Regions from separate parts of the Promicromonospora sp. NPDC057138 genome, predicted to be linked through region 1. Evidence: predicted binding sites of a transcription regulator. Region 1 holds the regulator's gene; the other holds the start of a gene.
The links. Region 1 encodes HrcA, which represses chaperone genes, less so after heat shock. Its sites were predicted from a motif close to TTNGCACTCGNNNNNNNCGAGTGCNAA; they were not measured.
Positions count from the first base shown of each region.

Region 2: groL (chaperonin GroEL) is a predicted target of HrcA. The motif match lies at 1,334-1,360, and genes of this name have one in related genera.

Region 1 covers NZ_JBHUUX010000007.1:60,407-67,661, forward strand. The annotation lists gene ACFT2C_RS06930 (DUF3097 domain-containing protein) at 1-546, opposite strand, end outside; gene ACFT2C_RS06935 (ATP-binding protein) at 628-3,537, opposite strand; gene ACFT2C_RS06940 (hypothetical protein) at 3,650-3,832, opposite strand; gene hrcA (heat-inducible transcriptional repressor HrcA) at 4,207-5,226, shown strand; gene dnaJ (molecular chaperone DnaJ) at 5,267-6,388, shown strand; gene ACFT2C_RS06955 (16S rRNA (uracil(1498)-N(3))-methyltransferase) at 6,399-7,163, shown strand; gene ACFT2C_RS06960 (OmpA family protein) at 7,230-7,255, opposite strand, start outside.
Region 2 covers NZ_JBHUUX010000025.1:60,057-67,311, forward strand. The annotation lists gene groL (chaperonin GroEL) at 1-1,186, opposite strand, end outside; gene ACFT2C_RS15325 (phytoene desaturase family protein) at 1,394-2,914, opposite strand; gene ACFT2C_RS15330 (cold-shock protein) at 3,199-3,402, opposite strand; gene ACFT2C_RS15335 (LytR C-terminal domain-containing protein) at 3,604-4,212, opposite strand; gene ACFT2C_RS15340 (DUF3263 domain-containing protein) at 4,255-4,563, opposite strand; gene ACFT2C_RS15345 (uracil-DNA glycosylase) at 4,686-5,348, opposite strand; gene ACFT2C_RS15350 (SGNH/GDSL hydrolase family protein) at 5,599-6,357, shown strand; gene ACFT2C_RS15355 (hypothetical protein) at 6,379-6,969, opposite strand.

The DNA.
Region 1 (7,255 bases):
GCCGGGCACGAGGTGGTCCACCAGCACGCCGACCCGGCGCTCGGCGTCGGGCGCGAACTCGGCGAGGCGCTCGGCGAGGTGGTCCACGCCGTCGAGCATCTCGACCACCACGCCCTCGACGCGCAGGTCGTCACCCCAGACCTTCTCGACGAGCTCGGCGTCGTGCTTGCCCTCCACCCAGATGCGGCTGCCGCGCGCCACGCGCGCCCGGGCGCCGTGCACCGCCACGGAGCCGGAGGCCGTGCGCGTCGGCCGGGCGGGGGCGCGGTTCAGGACGGGCGCAGTGAGCACCACCGGCTTGCCCTCCACCCAGAATCCCGGGCCGAGCGGGAAGGTGCGGGTGCGGCCGCGGCGGTCCTCCAGGACCACCACGTGCATGCCGCCCGACTTCTCGACCCGCACGACGGCGCCCACCCAGCCGGTCTCGACCTCCTCGACCACGAGGCCTGGCTCGGCGGGCGTGGGCAGCGACGTCGGCCGACGCCCCCGCTGCGCGCCAGGAAATGCGGGGGACAGCACATCGGGCCCATACCGTTCGTCGAACACCCCGTGAGCGTAGATCCGCCCCCTCGTCGAGTGCTGGATCTTCGCCCGTTCGGTGTGTCATCCGGAGCGAAGATCCAGCACTCAGCGACGGGTGGTGAGGAGGGCCGCTTCCGTGCGGGTCGACACGCCCAGCTTGCGGAGGATCGCCGAGACGTGCACCGACGCGGTCTTGGCCGAGATGAACAGCCGCTCGGCGATCTGCCCGTTGGTCAGGCCCTCGGCGACGAGCGCGAGGACCTGCTGCTCACGGGCGGTGAGCGAGTCGAGGCCGGTGCCCGGCCCTTCGGCAGGCTCGGGACGGCGTTCCTCGGCCTGGCCGGTCAGCCCCGCCCGGTCGAGGAGCCCCTGCGCCCGCCCGACGACCAGCCCCGCGCCGATCTTCTCCGCCTCCGCGACAGCGGACCCCAGCGTCGACCGGGCGCCGGCCCGGTCCCCGGCGTCCAGCAGCCGCGCGCCCTCGCGGTACAGCGCGTACGGGCGCACGTGCACGGGTCCGGGGCCGGGCAGGTCGGCGACCGCCGTCCACGGGCCGGTGCCGAGCTCCGCCTCGAACAGCGCCGACCACAGGGGGAACGTCGGCCAGCGCGCGCACTCGGCCAGGGCCGCGCGGTAGGGGGCGTCGTCGACGTCCTGCCCGGCCGCGCGCAGCCGGGCGATCGCCAGGGCGGCCACGGCGAGCTGCGGCAGGTCGTAGGCCGGGATGCGCACGGTATCCGGGGCGACCACCACCGACATCCGCTCCAGGGCCTCGGCCGGCTCGTCGCGCAGCAGCGCGAGCTCCGCCAGCGTCATGCTGGTGCGCGACCTGATCTGCCCCTCGAGGCGCCCGAACCGCTCCCAGCTCGTGGCCCTGCGGCGCGCCTCGGCCTGCGCCTGCTCCACTCGCCCCTGCCACATCATGAGCCAGGCCCTGCGCTCGCTGAGGTAGACGGAGTACACGCTGTCGTGGATCGGCGGGACCGTCCGCTCGTACCAGGCGGCGGCGTCGGCCCAGTCGCCCCGCCCGATCCACGCCTCGGCGAGGTTCCCCTCGATCATGATCCGGCTTGCCTCGGACGAGCCGTACCGCTGTGCCGCGCCCACCCCCTCCTGGGCGATCTCCGCCGCCCGGGTCCAGTCGCCGACGAGGAGCCAGACGTCCGACCCGTTGATGTAGTACCGGCTCAGCCCGTGCCAGGTGCCCACGGCCGCCTCGCGGGCGGCGTCGATCTCCGCGAAGCCGCCGGTGTCGCCGAGCTGGACCCGGCTCACGCCCCGCAGGTTCAGAGCCACCGACACGACCTCGGCGCTGCCGATCGCGCTGCCGGTCTCGTAGGCGGCCGTTGCTGCCTCGATCGCGTCCCGGGGCCGGCCGTCCAGCATGGCGTGGCGCGCCCGCAGCATCAGGAGATGGCCGCGTACGGCGTCGTCCCGGCCGGGCTCGACGAGCGCGAGGGCCCGGTCGATGAGCTCCGGCCCCTCGTCCGAGCCGGCGTGGCCCGCGATGAGCGCCGTGTCGGAGAGCATTCCGGCCAGGCCCGCCGGGTCGTCGGCGGGCCACTCGTCGATCGCCTCGTGAGCAACGGCCAGTGCGCGGGCGGCCCGGGTGGACCCGCGCAGCGACTCGGCGACCGTGCGCAGCAGCTCGTGGTGCGGCAGGCCGGCCACGGCCTCGGCGTCAGGCACCTGCTCCCAGAGCTCCAGGGCGCGCTCGCCCAGGGCGACCGCGGTGGACGACGCCGCGCCGTCAGCAGCCGCCCGGTGCCCGACGACGGCCGCCGCGAGCGCCTTGTCGAGCATCCCCGCGCGCCACCAGTGGTCGGCGATGCGGGACAGCTTCGCGACGGACCGGGCGCGCCGGGAGAGGGCCAGCTCCAGCGCTCGTGCGTAGGCGGCGTGCAGCCGACGCCGTTCGCCGGGCAGCAGCTCGGCGTACACCGCCTCCTGGACCAGGGCGTGCCGGAACGCGTACCCGACGTCGGTGACGACCAGCACCTGCGCCTCGACGGCCTCGCGCACCGTCTCCTCGGGCTCGGCGCCGACGTTCGGGACGACGTGCTGCCCGGACTGTGTCGAGGGGAGCCGTCCTGAGCCTGTCGAGGGGTCCGCCAGGACGTCGTCGAGCACGTCGTACCAGACGCGCGGGCCGGCGGCCGCGACCACGCGGCACAGCGCCTGGGCCTGCCGGCTCAGGTTCCAGTAGCGCAGCAGGAGGATGTCGCGCAGGGAGTCGGGCAGGTCGGTGCCGAGAAAGCCGACGAGCTCCTCGACGTAGAAGGGGACGCCCTCGCTGCGGTCCGCCAGGTCGGCGAGCGCCTGGGCGTCGAGGCCGGTGTCGAGCCCGGCGTCGAGCAGGTCCTGCGCCATCTCGCGGACCTCGCTCTCGCCCAGGCGGGTCAGGTCGAGGCGGGTGGTGAGGCGGGCCCGGTCGAGCTCGGCCATGACGGTGCGCAGGGGGTGTGCGCGTCCGACGTCGTCGCTGCGGTAGGTGAGCAGGAGGAGCAGGCCGGGGGGCGCGGTGCGGGCGAGGCGGAGGGCGACGGCGCGGGTGACGTCGTCGGACCAGTGCAGGTCCTCCATGACCACGACGAGGGGCTGGTCGGCCGCGAGGCCGGTGAGCAGGTCGGTGAGGACCTCGGGGATGCGGTCGGCTCCGGCGTCGGACGCCGGGGCGACGAGCTGCGGTGCTACCGCGGACAGGGCGCCGGCGGCGGGTCCGGCCGCGGCGACGACGGTGTCGGGACGGCCGACTGCCTGGACGATGCCGTGCAGCAGGCCGGCGAGGGCCGCGTAGGGGAGGGGCCCGGACCCTTCGTCGGCGCACTGCCCGGTGACGACGGTGACGCCGTCGGCGCGTGCGGTGAGCTCGTCGAGGAGGCGGGTCTTGCCGATGCCCGCCTCGCCGGCGATCACGAGGGTGCGGTTGGCGCCCGAGCGGACGTCGTCGAGAGCGGCGGTCAGCGCGCCGAGCTCACGGGCTCGGCCCACCAGGCGCGCACGAGGGACCGGCATGGGCTCATCGTCCCATGCCGGTCCCGTCGTCGTGTCTGTCACTGTGTCGATGGTCGTCGTCTCGGTGGGCATCGTCGCTGGTCAGCATCGTGCTGGACGGCTGGGCGGGCGGTCAGGCGACCCGGGGGCGTGCGGCGTGCGTGGCCCGCTCCGCGGTGCGCTCGGCGCCGCGGCGCTCGGCCGCCTGCCGGCGGACGGTGTCGCGCTGCTCGCGGGCCACCCGCGCCTGCTCGGCCCGGCGGTCGAGGTCCTGCTCGTTCTGGCGGTACTCGGCGTAGCTGGTGAAGCCGAACATGGTGTTCCTCCTGGTCGATGCCGGCCCCTCGCCGGCAGTGGTTCTAGATTCGTCCGTGAGGTAGCCCCGGCGGATCGGGCGGTCGCCGCATCTTTCGGGCCGGTTCTCCGGGGCGGTTCGGGGGCCCCTAAGGCATTGCCCTACTCAGCCCCTCGCGAACGTGTAGGAGGCCTTGGTCACCCGCGTGACCTGCGGGTCCGGTGCGTCCCGTGCGGGCGCGCGACGGGCTGGGCGCGGGTCGGGGACTTGGCCCCTGGCGTGTGCCGCGTAGGATTGGCACTCGGTCGGCGAGAGTGCTGGAGCGAGAGCGCTGGAGAGCGGCCGGAACCCGGGTGCAGGTCCCGGACGTTCTATCTGGGACGGAGGTGAGCGCGGTGAGCGAGGAACGCAGGCTCGATGTCTTGCGAGCGATCGTGGAGGACTATGTCCGGACACGGGAGCCCGTCGGATCGCGCATACTCACCGAGCGGCACAAGCTCGGCGTCTCGCCCGCGACGGTGCGCAACGACATGGCCGCGCTCGAGGAGGCCGGGCTCATCGCCCAGCCGCACACCTCGGCGGGGCGCATCCCCACGGACAAGGGCTACCGCCTGTTCGTGGACCAGCTCGCGGAGGTGCGGCCGCTGACCGTGCCCCAGAAGCGCGCCATCGAGACCTTCCTGTCCGAGGCGGTCGACCTGGACGACGTCGTGGCGCGGGCCGGGCGGCTCATCGCCCAGCTCACGGGCCAGGTCGCCGTCGTGCAGTACCCCTCGCTGCGCCGGTCCGGGCTGCGGCACCTCGAGCTCGTGCCCTCTGCCGAGGGGCGGCTCCTCGTGGTCGTGATCACGGACACGGGACGGGTGGAGCAGCGCTTCCTCGACGTGCCCGTGGGCCTGGACGACGGGACGCTCGGCGAGCTGCGCGCCCGCTTCAACGCCGTCGCCGCGGGCCACCGCCTCACCGAGATCGGCACCGCCTTCGCGCGGGTCACCGAAGCCATGCCCGACGAGCACCGGGCGCTGGCCACCGCAGTGGCCGAGGTCGTCACCGCCGCGCTCGCCGAGGAGAGCGAGGAACGCATAGTGCTGACGGGCCAGGCCAACCTGGCGCGGGCAAGCATGCGGTTCGAACAGGGCCTGCGCCCGGTGCTCGAGGCGCTGGAGGAGCAGGTGGTCCTGCTCGGTCTCCTCACCGACATGACCGACGACGCCGGGGTGGCGGTGAGCATCGGCCACGAGAACCGCATGGCGGGCCTGTCGGAGACCTCCGTCGTCACCTCCGGCTACGGCTCGTCCACCGGCGACACCGTCGCGATCCTGAGCTCGATCGGCCCCACCCGTATGGACTATCCGGGCACCATCGCCGCGGTGCGCGCCGTCGCGCGCTACCTGTCGCGAGTGCTGCCCAGCTGACACCCCCACCTTCCACAATCCTCCCCACAAAGAGAGACCTGTGACCGACTACTACGAGATTCTCGGTGTTCCGCGCGACGCCTCGCCCGAGCAGATCAAGAAGGCCTACCGCAAGCTGGCTCGTGAGCTGCACCCCGACGTGGCGGGTGACGTGGGCGAGGACCGGTTCAAGGACGTCGCGCGCGCGTACGAGGTGCTGTCCAACCCGGACAAGCGCCAGCAGTACGACATGGGCGTGGACCCGACCGCGCCGGGCGGTGGCGCGGGCGGCGGGTTCGGCGCCGGGTTCGGTTTCCAGGACATCTTCGAGACCTTCTTCGGCGGCGGGCAGCCCGCCGGGCCGGTCCCGCGCGCACGGCGCGGCAACGACGCGCTGGTGCGCCTCGACCTCGAGCTCGCCGAGGCCGTCTTCGGCGCCAAGCGCGAGATCCAGGTCGACACCGCGGTGGTCTGCAACACCTGCGGCGGCGACGGCGCGCGGCCGGGCACCTCGGCGCGCACCTGCGACGTCTGCCACGGCCGCGGCTCCGTGCAGCGGGTGGCCCGCTCGTTCCTCGGCCAGGTCATGACGAACCAGCCGTGCTCCGCCTGCGGCGGCTTCGGCACCGTGATCCCCGAGCCGTGCACCGACTGCTCCGGCGAGGGCCGCGTGCGCTCGCGCCGCACCATCTCGGTCAACGTGCCCGCCGGCGTCGACACCGGCACGCGCATCAAGCTTTCCGCGCAGGGCGAGGTGGGCCCCGGTGGTGGCCCCGCCGGCGACCTGTACGTCGAGATCCGCGAGCGCGCGCACGACACGTTCGTCCGCCGCGGCGACGAGCTGCACTGCACCCTCCAGGTGCCGATGACGGCGGCGGCGCTCGGCACCGTGCTCGAGCTCGACACCCTGGACGGGCTCCAGGAGATCGACCTGCGCCCGGGCACGCAGCCCGGCCAGGTGATGACCCTCAAGGGCCTCGGCGTGGGACACCTGCACTCCCCGGGGCGTGGCGACCTCAACGTGCACATCGAGGTCCAGGTGCCCACCGCGCTGGACGAGGAGCAGACCGCCCTCCTGCAGCAGCTCTCGGTGCTGCGCGGCGAGGAGCGGCCCGAGTCGCGGCTCGCGTCGGTCCACGGCGGCGTGTTCTCGCGCCTGCGCGACAAGCTCAGCGGGCGCTGACCGCCGGTCCATGAGCGCGCCAGTCTTTCTCGCGGAGGCGTCCGCCGCCCATCCGTTGTCCGGGTACGCGGCCGGCTCGGTGTACGTGCTCGACGGCGCGGAGGGCCGGCACGCCGGCGTCGTCCAGCGCCGCGGCCCCGGGGAGCGGATCGACGTGGTCGACGGCGCCGGGGTGCGCCTGCGGACCGTCGTCGAGTCCGTCGACGGCGCGGAGGTGCACCTGCGCGTCGACCAGGTCGACGTCGAGCCGGCGCCCGCCGTCGTCATCACGCTGGTCCAGGCCCTCGCCAAGGGCGACCGTGACGAGATGGCGATCGAGGCCGCCACCGAGACCGGGGCGGACGCGATCGTCCCCTGGCAGGCGGACCGCTCGGTCGTCGTATGGCGCGGGGACCGGGCAGCGAAGTCGCGGGCGCGCTGGGTCAGCACCGTGCGCGCCGCGACGAAGCAGGCCCGCCGGTGCCGCATCCCCGACGTCGAGCTGCCGCTGACCACCAAGCAGCTCGCCGCCCGTGCCCGCGAGGTGGTCGCCGCGGGCGGGACGGTAGCGGTGCTGCACGAGGAGGCGTCGGACGGCCTCGCCACGGTGCCGCTGCCCGACGCCGGCGAGCTGCTCGTCGTCGTCGGACCCGAGGGCGGGATCTCCGAGGCGGAGGTCGCCCTCCTCACGGACGCGGGCGCCGTGCTGGCCCGCCTGGGCCCGCACGTCCTGCGCACCTCCACGGCAGGCCCGGTGGCGATAGCCCTCCTGAGCACCCGCCTGGGCCGCTGGTAGACAGTTGAGTGCTGGGTATTTGCGGGTCTTGACGCCTCGACCCGACAAATACCCAGCACTCAACGATCAGTTCGCTACGTTGAACTCCACGC
Region 2 (7,255 bases), on a different contig from region 1:
CCTCGATGCGGTGCTTGCGCTCCTTGAGCTCCACCTCGGTGGCCGCGCCGGCCTTGATGACGGCCACGCCGCCGGCCAGCTTGGCGAGGCGCTCCTGGAGCTTCTCGCGGTCGTAGTCGGAGTCCGACTTCTCGATCTCGCTGCGGATCTGGTTCACGCGACCGGCGATGAGGTCGGCGTCGCCGGCACCCTCGACGATCGTGGTCTCGTCCTTGGTGACGACGACCTTGCGCGCCTGGCCGAGCTCCTCGAGCGTCGCGTTCTCCAGCTTGAGGCCCACCGTCTCGGTGATGACCTGGCCGCCGGTGAGGATCGCGATGTCCTGCAGCATCGCCTTGCGGCGGTCGCCGAAGCCCGGAGCCTTGACGGCGACGGACTTGAAGGTGCCACGGATCTTGTTCAGCACCAGGGTCGCCAGGGCCTCGCCCTCGACGTCCTCGGCGATGATCAGGAGCGACTTGCCCGACTTCATGACCTGGTCGAGCAGCGGCAGCATGTCCTTGACGCTCGAGATCTTCGACTCGACGATCAGGACGTACGGGTCCTCGAGCACGGCCTCCTGGCGCTCGGGGTCCGTCTCGAAGTAGCGGGCGAGGAAGCCCTTGTCGAAGCGCATACCCTCGGTGAGCTCGAGCTCGAGGCCGAAGGTGTTCGACTCCTCGACGGTGATGACACCTTCCTTGCCCACCTTGTCAAGGGCCTCGGCGATGAGCTCGCCGATCGCCGGGTCACCGGCCGAGATGGCGGCCGTGGCAGCGATCTCTTCCTTGGTCTCGATCTCCTTGGCAGCGTTCAGCAGCTGCTCGGTGACCGCCTCGACGGCCTTCTCGATGCCGCGCTTGATGGCAATCGGGTTGGCGCCGGCGGCAACGACACGCAGGCCCTCCTTCACGAGCGCCTGGGCGAGCACGGTGGCGGTGGTGGTGCCGTCACCCGCGACGTCGTCAGTCTTCTTGGCGACCTCCTTGACGAGCTCCGCACCGATCTTCTCGAACGGCTCGTCGAGCTCGATCTCCTTGGCGATGGAGACGCCGTCGTTCGTGATCGTGGGGGCGCCCCACTTCTTGTCCAGAACGACGTTGCGGCCCTTCGGGCCGAGCGTGACCTTCACCGTGTCAGCGAGCTGGTTGAGCCCGCGCTCCATGCTTCGACGAGCTTCCTCGTCGAAAGCGATGATCTTGGCCATGGGGATGAATCCTCCGCTGGTGGCTTGTCCAGGCCGGCCGGTGCCCGCGACGGACGGCCTCCGCCTCGGCGATCATGTCTCGCCGCGACAGGAGGCCTCACCATTCGACCCTGCTGTCACTCTCGAACGGAGAGTGCTAAGACATTATTGGCACTCGGACCTTGAGAGTGCAAGGCGCGTACACCGCGGGCGAAACGCGACGCGGGCCTACCCCGGCGCCAGACCGGGCGTGTGCCGCACGTCGAACTCCCGCAGCAGCGCCCGGCGGGCGGCGTGCCAGCCGCCCATGCCGTGCACGCCCGGACCGGGCGGGGTCGACGCCGAGCAGAGGTACACACCCTCGGCGACCTGGTACGGGTCCGGCGCGAGCGTGGGGCGCGCGAGCATCTGCCACATGGTGGCCGCGCCCGCCGAGATGTCGCCCCCGGGATAGTTCTCGTTGTGCCGCTCCATCTGCGCCGCGGGGATGCACCGCGAGCCGACGACGACGTCGCGGAAGCCGGGCGCGAACCGTTCGATCTGCCGGGTGACCGCCCCGGTGACGTCCTCCGTCGAGCCGGCCGGGACGTGTGCGTAAGCCCACAGCGGCCGGTTCCGCCCGCGCATCCGGCTCGGGTCCGCGACGCTCGGGTCGCTGACCAGGACGACCGGGCGCTCGGCGTGCAGCCCGTGCGCGACGGTGTCCTCGGCGATCACCATCTCGGCGCGCGTCCCGCCGACGTGCACGGTCGAGGCGCGCCCGACGTCGGGCACCCCCCACGGCACCGGACCCGACAGCACGAAGTCGACCTTGGCCGCCGCGTTCCCGTGCCGGAACCGGCGCAGGGCCGCGCGGCGGACCGGACCGACCCGGTCCCCCGCGATCCGGAGCAGGGTGGCGGGCGTGGTGTCGAAGAGGACCGCGCGGGCGGGCGGAAGGTCCGACCAGCTCCTGACCCTGCGGCCGGCCTCGACGGTGCCCCCGTGCGCCTCCAGGTCGCGGACCAGGGCGCCGATGATGGCCTGGGAGCCGCCGACGGGGATCGCCCAGCCGCCGTCGGCGTGCGCGAGCGCCGCGAGGAGCAGCGCGGTACCCGCGCCCGCGAGCGACGGGAGCGGCGTGATGTTGTGTGCCGCAACCCCGGTGAGCAGCGCCTTTGCCTCAGCGGTGAGGAACCGCCGGTCCCAGCGCACGCCGCCCTGCTCCAGGAGGGCACTGCCGAACCGCAGCCCGGGCCGGATCATCGAGAGCATGCTCGACGCCGTCCCCGCGTGCTCGCCGGGCCTCCCCGCGCCTTCCACCATGCCGCGCGGGGTCCGCTTGTCCCCCATGGCGAGTGCCGTGACCTGCCGCCAGTCGGCCGCGAGAGGGCCGAGCAGGTCGCGCCACGCGGCGCCGTCGGGCCCAAGCCGGTCGGCGGTCCGGGCCAGGTCGCGGAAGGCGAGGCCCGCGCGGTCGCCGTCGAGCGGCTGGGCGTAGGCGATGTCCGGAGCGACCAGCTCGACGCCGTGCGCGGGGAGGTCGAAGGCCCGGAAGAACGGCGACGCCCAGGCCATCGGGTGCACGGCGGAGCAGAGGTCGAAGAGCATGTCGCCGGCGAGCTCGGGGATCGCGACTGTGCGTGCGCCGCCGCCGATCGTCGGCTGGGCCTCGAGGACCCGGACGCCGAGCCCGGCGCGAGCGAGCGTCACCGCGGCCGCCAGGCCGTTCGGCCCGGAGCCCACCACCACCGCGTCGAGCAGGGTCATTCCCCCATCGAATCACGGTCTCGCGTCGCACGGTCCTGCGCCGCGCAGCCGACGGCGGGTCGTCCCGCCAGGAGACCCGCCCGAAGGGGAAACGGGCGGGTCAGAGATCAGAACGAGCAGCCGCGGTACGGGGCGGCTGCTCGTCAGCCTCGGGCGTCATCGTCCGACACGGTGCGACAGCGGTCGTCGTCGACCATCCAGATCGGACGCCGGGGTCTGGGTCCCGGCAGTCCTGGGGGGCGGCGGGCGACGGGCGGGCCCTTCCCGCCCGTCGTCCCATCGGATCAGAGTGGACGAACCTGCTCTGCCTGCGGACCCTTCTGTCCCTGCCCCACCTCGTATTCGACTTCCTGACCCTCATCGAGGGACCGGTAGCCATCGGACTGGATCGCACTGTAGTGAACAAAAAGGTCCTGGCCGCCGGCAGTCGGGGTAATAAAGCCATACCCCTTCTCGGCGTTGAACCACTTGACGGTGCCCTGGGCCATGCGTAGTTCTCCTTGTACCTCTGCACGGGACACTCGGTCGACCCGTGGTGGTTCGAGCCTAGTGGTCCGGCTCACACCAGGGAACCCTCTATGTCCGGTATGGGGCATTAAGCGGTCGGCGAACGCGCAGGTCAGAGGGCTGCGACGAGGCCCAAGCACACCTATATCAACCTAGTGGTACGGGTTGAGGCGGCTGCGCGGCTACTTGATCAGGACGATGACCGCGTATGCCGATGCCGTGACGTCCGCGGATTCGATGGCGTTGGTCGCGCCGATCGCCTGGGCGACAGCCGCGGCGGTGTCCGCCCGTTCCGCGCCGTACAGCACGGTGGTCTCGGTGTACCCCTCGCCCAGACCCGCGGTGTCGTCATCAGCAATCACCTTGGCCACGTCAAAGCCCGCTCCCACGATCGTCGCGGCCGCCGTCTTCGCCGCCCCGGTAGGCCCGCCCGAGTTCAGGACCTGGACCCCCGCGGTCAGGTCGGCCTTGGTCGGGTCCCCTGCCACCCCCGTCGGCGTCGACGAGGAGGTTGAGGTGGAGGGCGACGGGCTCGGGGATGCGCTGGGCGACGCGGGAGCCGACGCCGATGCGGACGGTGAACCGTTACCCGACGCCTCTGCCGGATCGTCACCCCCGGACAACAGCGTGATGCCGCCCCACGCCACAGCGGCGCACACGACGGCGACCAACAGGAACGGCCAGGCCGAGCTCCAACCGCTTCGCGGCGCACGGTGCACACCCACAGGTGCGCCCCCGGGGACAGCGACGTCGAACTCGTCGGGCGGGTAGGGGTAGCCACTCTTCGTCACGGCAGAGAGAGTAGCGGGTCGTTGTGACGGATCGGTGCCCGGTCAGTGGTTCTCATCCGCCAACCGGCGTGCGGAACGTCCTCGCTGGCGGGCCGATCGGACTCTGCGCAGGCGCGTGACCAGCATCGGGTCGTGCTCGAGGGCTGCCGGGGAGTCGATCAGCGAACTCAAAACCTGGTAATAACGCGTGGCCGTCAGATCGAACAGTTCCCGTGCTGCTTCCTCTTTGGCGCCCGCATACTTCCACCACCTGCGCTCGAACGCGAGAATCTCCCGGTCACGGTCGGAGAGCTTGCTCTCGGCCCCCGCGGCGACCGGGGTGTCGGCGCCCGAAACCAGCATCTCGCTCATCGGGTCACCGCGTGCCCGAAGCGCCTGCCTGCCATTCGGCCTTGCACTTTCACAATCCTTGCCCTTTCACAGTGTCAACACGTCGACCCGCCCCACGACGCCCGGAAACCCGCGGAACCGCCCTACGGAAGGCGCCAGTCGACCGGCTGCGCGCCCTGCTGCTCGAGCAGCGCGTTCGCCCGGGAGAACGGCCGCGAGCCGAAGAACCCGTTGCGCGCCGACAGCGGCGACGGGTGCGCGCTCTCGACGATCGGGACGTTGCCGAGCCACGGCTTCAGGTTGCGCGCCTTCGCGCCCCACAGGATCGCCACGAGCGGCCCGCCCCGCGCCACCAGCGCACGGATCGCCGCCTCGGTGACCTCTTCCCAGCCCTTGCCCGCGTGGGAGTCGGAGGAGCCGGGCCGGCAGGTGAGCGTCCTGTTCAGCAGCATGACCCCCTGGTCGGCCCAGGGGCGCAGGTCGCCGTTCGACGGGAGCGGGGCGCCGAGGTCGTCCTGCAGCTCCTGGTAGATGTTGGCCAGCGACCGCGGCACGGGGCGCACGTCCGGCTGGACGGAGAAAGACAGGCCCATGGCGTGGCCCGGCGTCGGATACGGGTCCTGGCCCACGATGAGCACCCGCACGTCCGCGAGCGGGCGCTTGAACGCCGCGAGCACGTTCTCGCCCGCGGGGACGTAGGTGCGCCCCTCGGCGACCTCCGTGCGCAGGAAGTCACCCATCGCATGGATGCGTGGCTCGATGTCGGCGAGCGCCTCTGCCCAGTCCGGTGCGATGACCTGCGACAACGGCGGAGGGCCGGACGCGGCGGCGGTGTCGACAGGGGGTGTCGGGTTCACTGTGGTCTCCACGTCCAGGAGGTTACCGGTAGCCACCGACACTGCCAGTTTGTGCTGCCCGTCACACCCCCGAACCGGCAGACTCCCCGGTACACGCGCGAGAATGAGCGCCGTGAGCGCCACGACATCCTCAGACCCGGAAGGCCACACCACCGACCTCCCGATGACCGTTCCCGTCCGCTGGGCGCGGTACATCGCCATGGGCGACTCCTTCTCGGAGGGCCTGTGGGACCCGTACCCCGACGCCCCGGACGTCCAGCGCGGCTGGGCCGACAATCTCGCGGCCGCGCTCTCGGCGCGCCGCATCGCGGCCGACGAGGCGCCGCTCGAGTACGCGAACCTCGCGATCCGCGGCCGCAAGCTGCGCCCGATCATCGAGGAGCAGCTGGACGTCACCGTCGGCGCCCAGCCGGACCTCGTCTCGCTGGTCGGGGGCGGGAACGACATCCTGCGCGCCTCGGCCGACATCGACGCGATCTCGGCCGCGCTGGAGGACGCAGTCGCCGCGCTCCGCGCCACCGGCGCCGACGTCCTGATGGGCACCGGCTTCAAGGCGGGCGCCGCCCTGAGCTGGACCAACGGCCGCGTGGGCATCTTCAACGCGAACGTCTGGTCCATCGCTCGCCGCCACGGCGCGCGCGTGCTGGACCTGTGGGGCATGCGGTCCCTGGCCGACCTGCGCCTCTGGTCCGACGACCGCATCCACCTCACCCCCGAGGGGCACCAGCGGGTGGCGAACGCCGCCCTGGTGGCCCTCGGTCTCGAGCCGGACGACGCCGCCTACGACACCCCGCTGGACGCCGCTCCGCCCGCCGCCTTCCGCGACGCCGCACGCGCCAACGCGGCCTGGATGCGGCAGCACGTGGGCCCGTGGGTCAAGCGCCGCCTGACGGGCACCTCCAGCGGCGACGGCCGCTCCGCGAAATGGCCGACGCCGCAGTCGTGGCCCCGCGTGTGACAACGAGCCCCGGGTCCACGTTCAGCCGATGAACTCGACGAGGTCGTCGCAGAAGTCCCGGCCGGTGGTCTGGAAGATCCCGGTGGTGCCGCCGAACTCGAAGCCGACCTCCTCGTCGTCCTCGTCCGTCGGGGTCCCCTTCGTGTCGATCACGACCGTGAACGTCAGACGCCCGGCGTCGAGGAACAGCTTCTTGCCGTCGGGGCCGTACCAGGTCGTTGCTTGCGTGGTCTGCGCCTCGATCGAGAGCAGGCCGCCGCCCAGGTCGGTGACGAGCGAGTCCTTGTCCTGACCGTGAGAGGTGAACGAGTAGGCCTGACCGGTGTCGAGGTTCGTGAACGAGCCCTCGCGGTTGAAGGTGCTCGCCCCGTAGAGCGGCGAGTCGCCGTGGCTGAGCAGGCGGAACGTCCCGGAGCCGTCATCTTCGACCCACACCGGGAAATCGACCTGCGGGCACCACTCCTCTTCCGGTGTGCTGAACCGCTCCTGCGCGAGGAACTCGTCGTGCTCGGTCCAGTGCTCCACGAACACCGCTGGTGCGGCGACCGCGGGCGCGGCAAGCAGCATTGCCGCCCCTGCTGCGGCCGCCGAGATCATCATTGATCGCTTCATGGGTCCCATCCCTTCGGGCTTGATCCGGCCGCACGCCGTTGCGCGGCCGTCTCTCCATGGTTGACTCTCTCGGCGCCCACGAGGCGCGGGTTCACCCGGGTGGGAAACCCCGCAGAGGGGCGAGATGTTCGCCGCCGACAGCCCGGAAACACGGCAGGCCAGCACCCGGACGGGGTGCTGGCCTGCGGTCACGCGTGGAGCCGCCTGTCGGGTTCGAACCGACGACCTTCCGCTTACCGAACGGACGTTGTCAGCGGGTAACCGCCGGGTCTCGATCCGGGAGTGC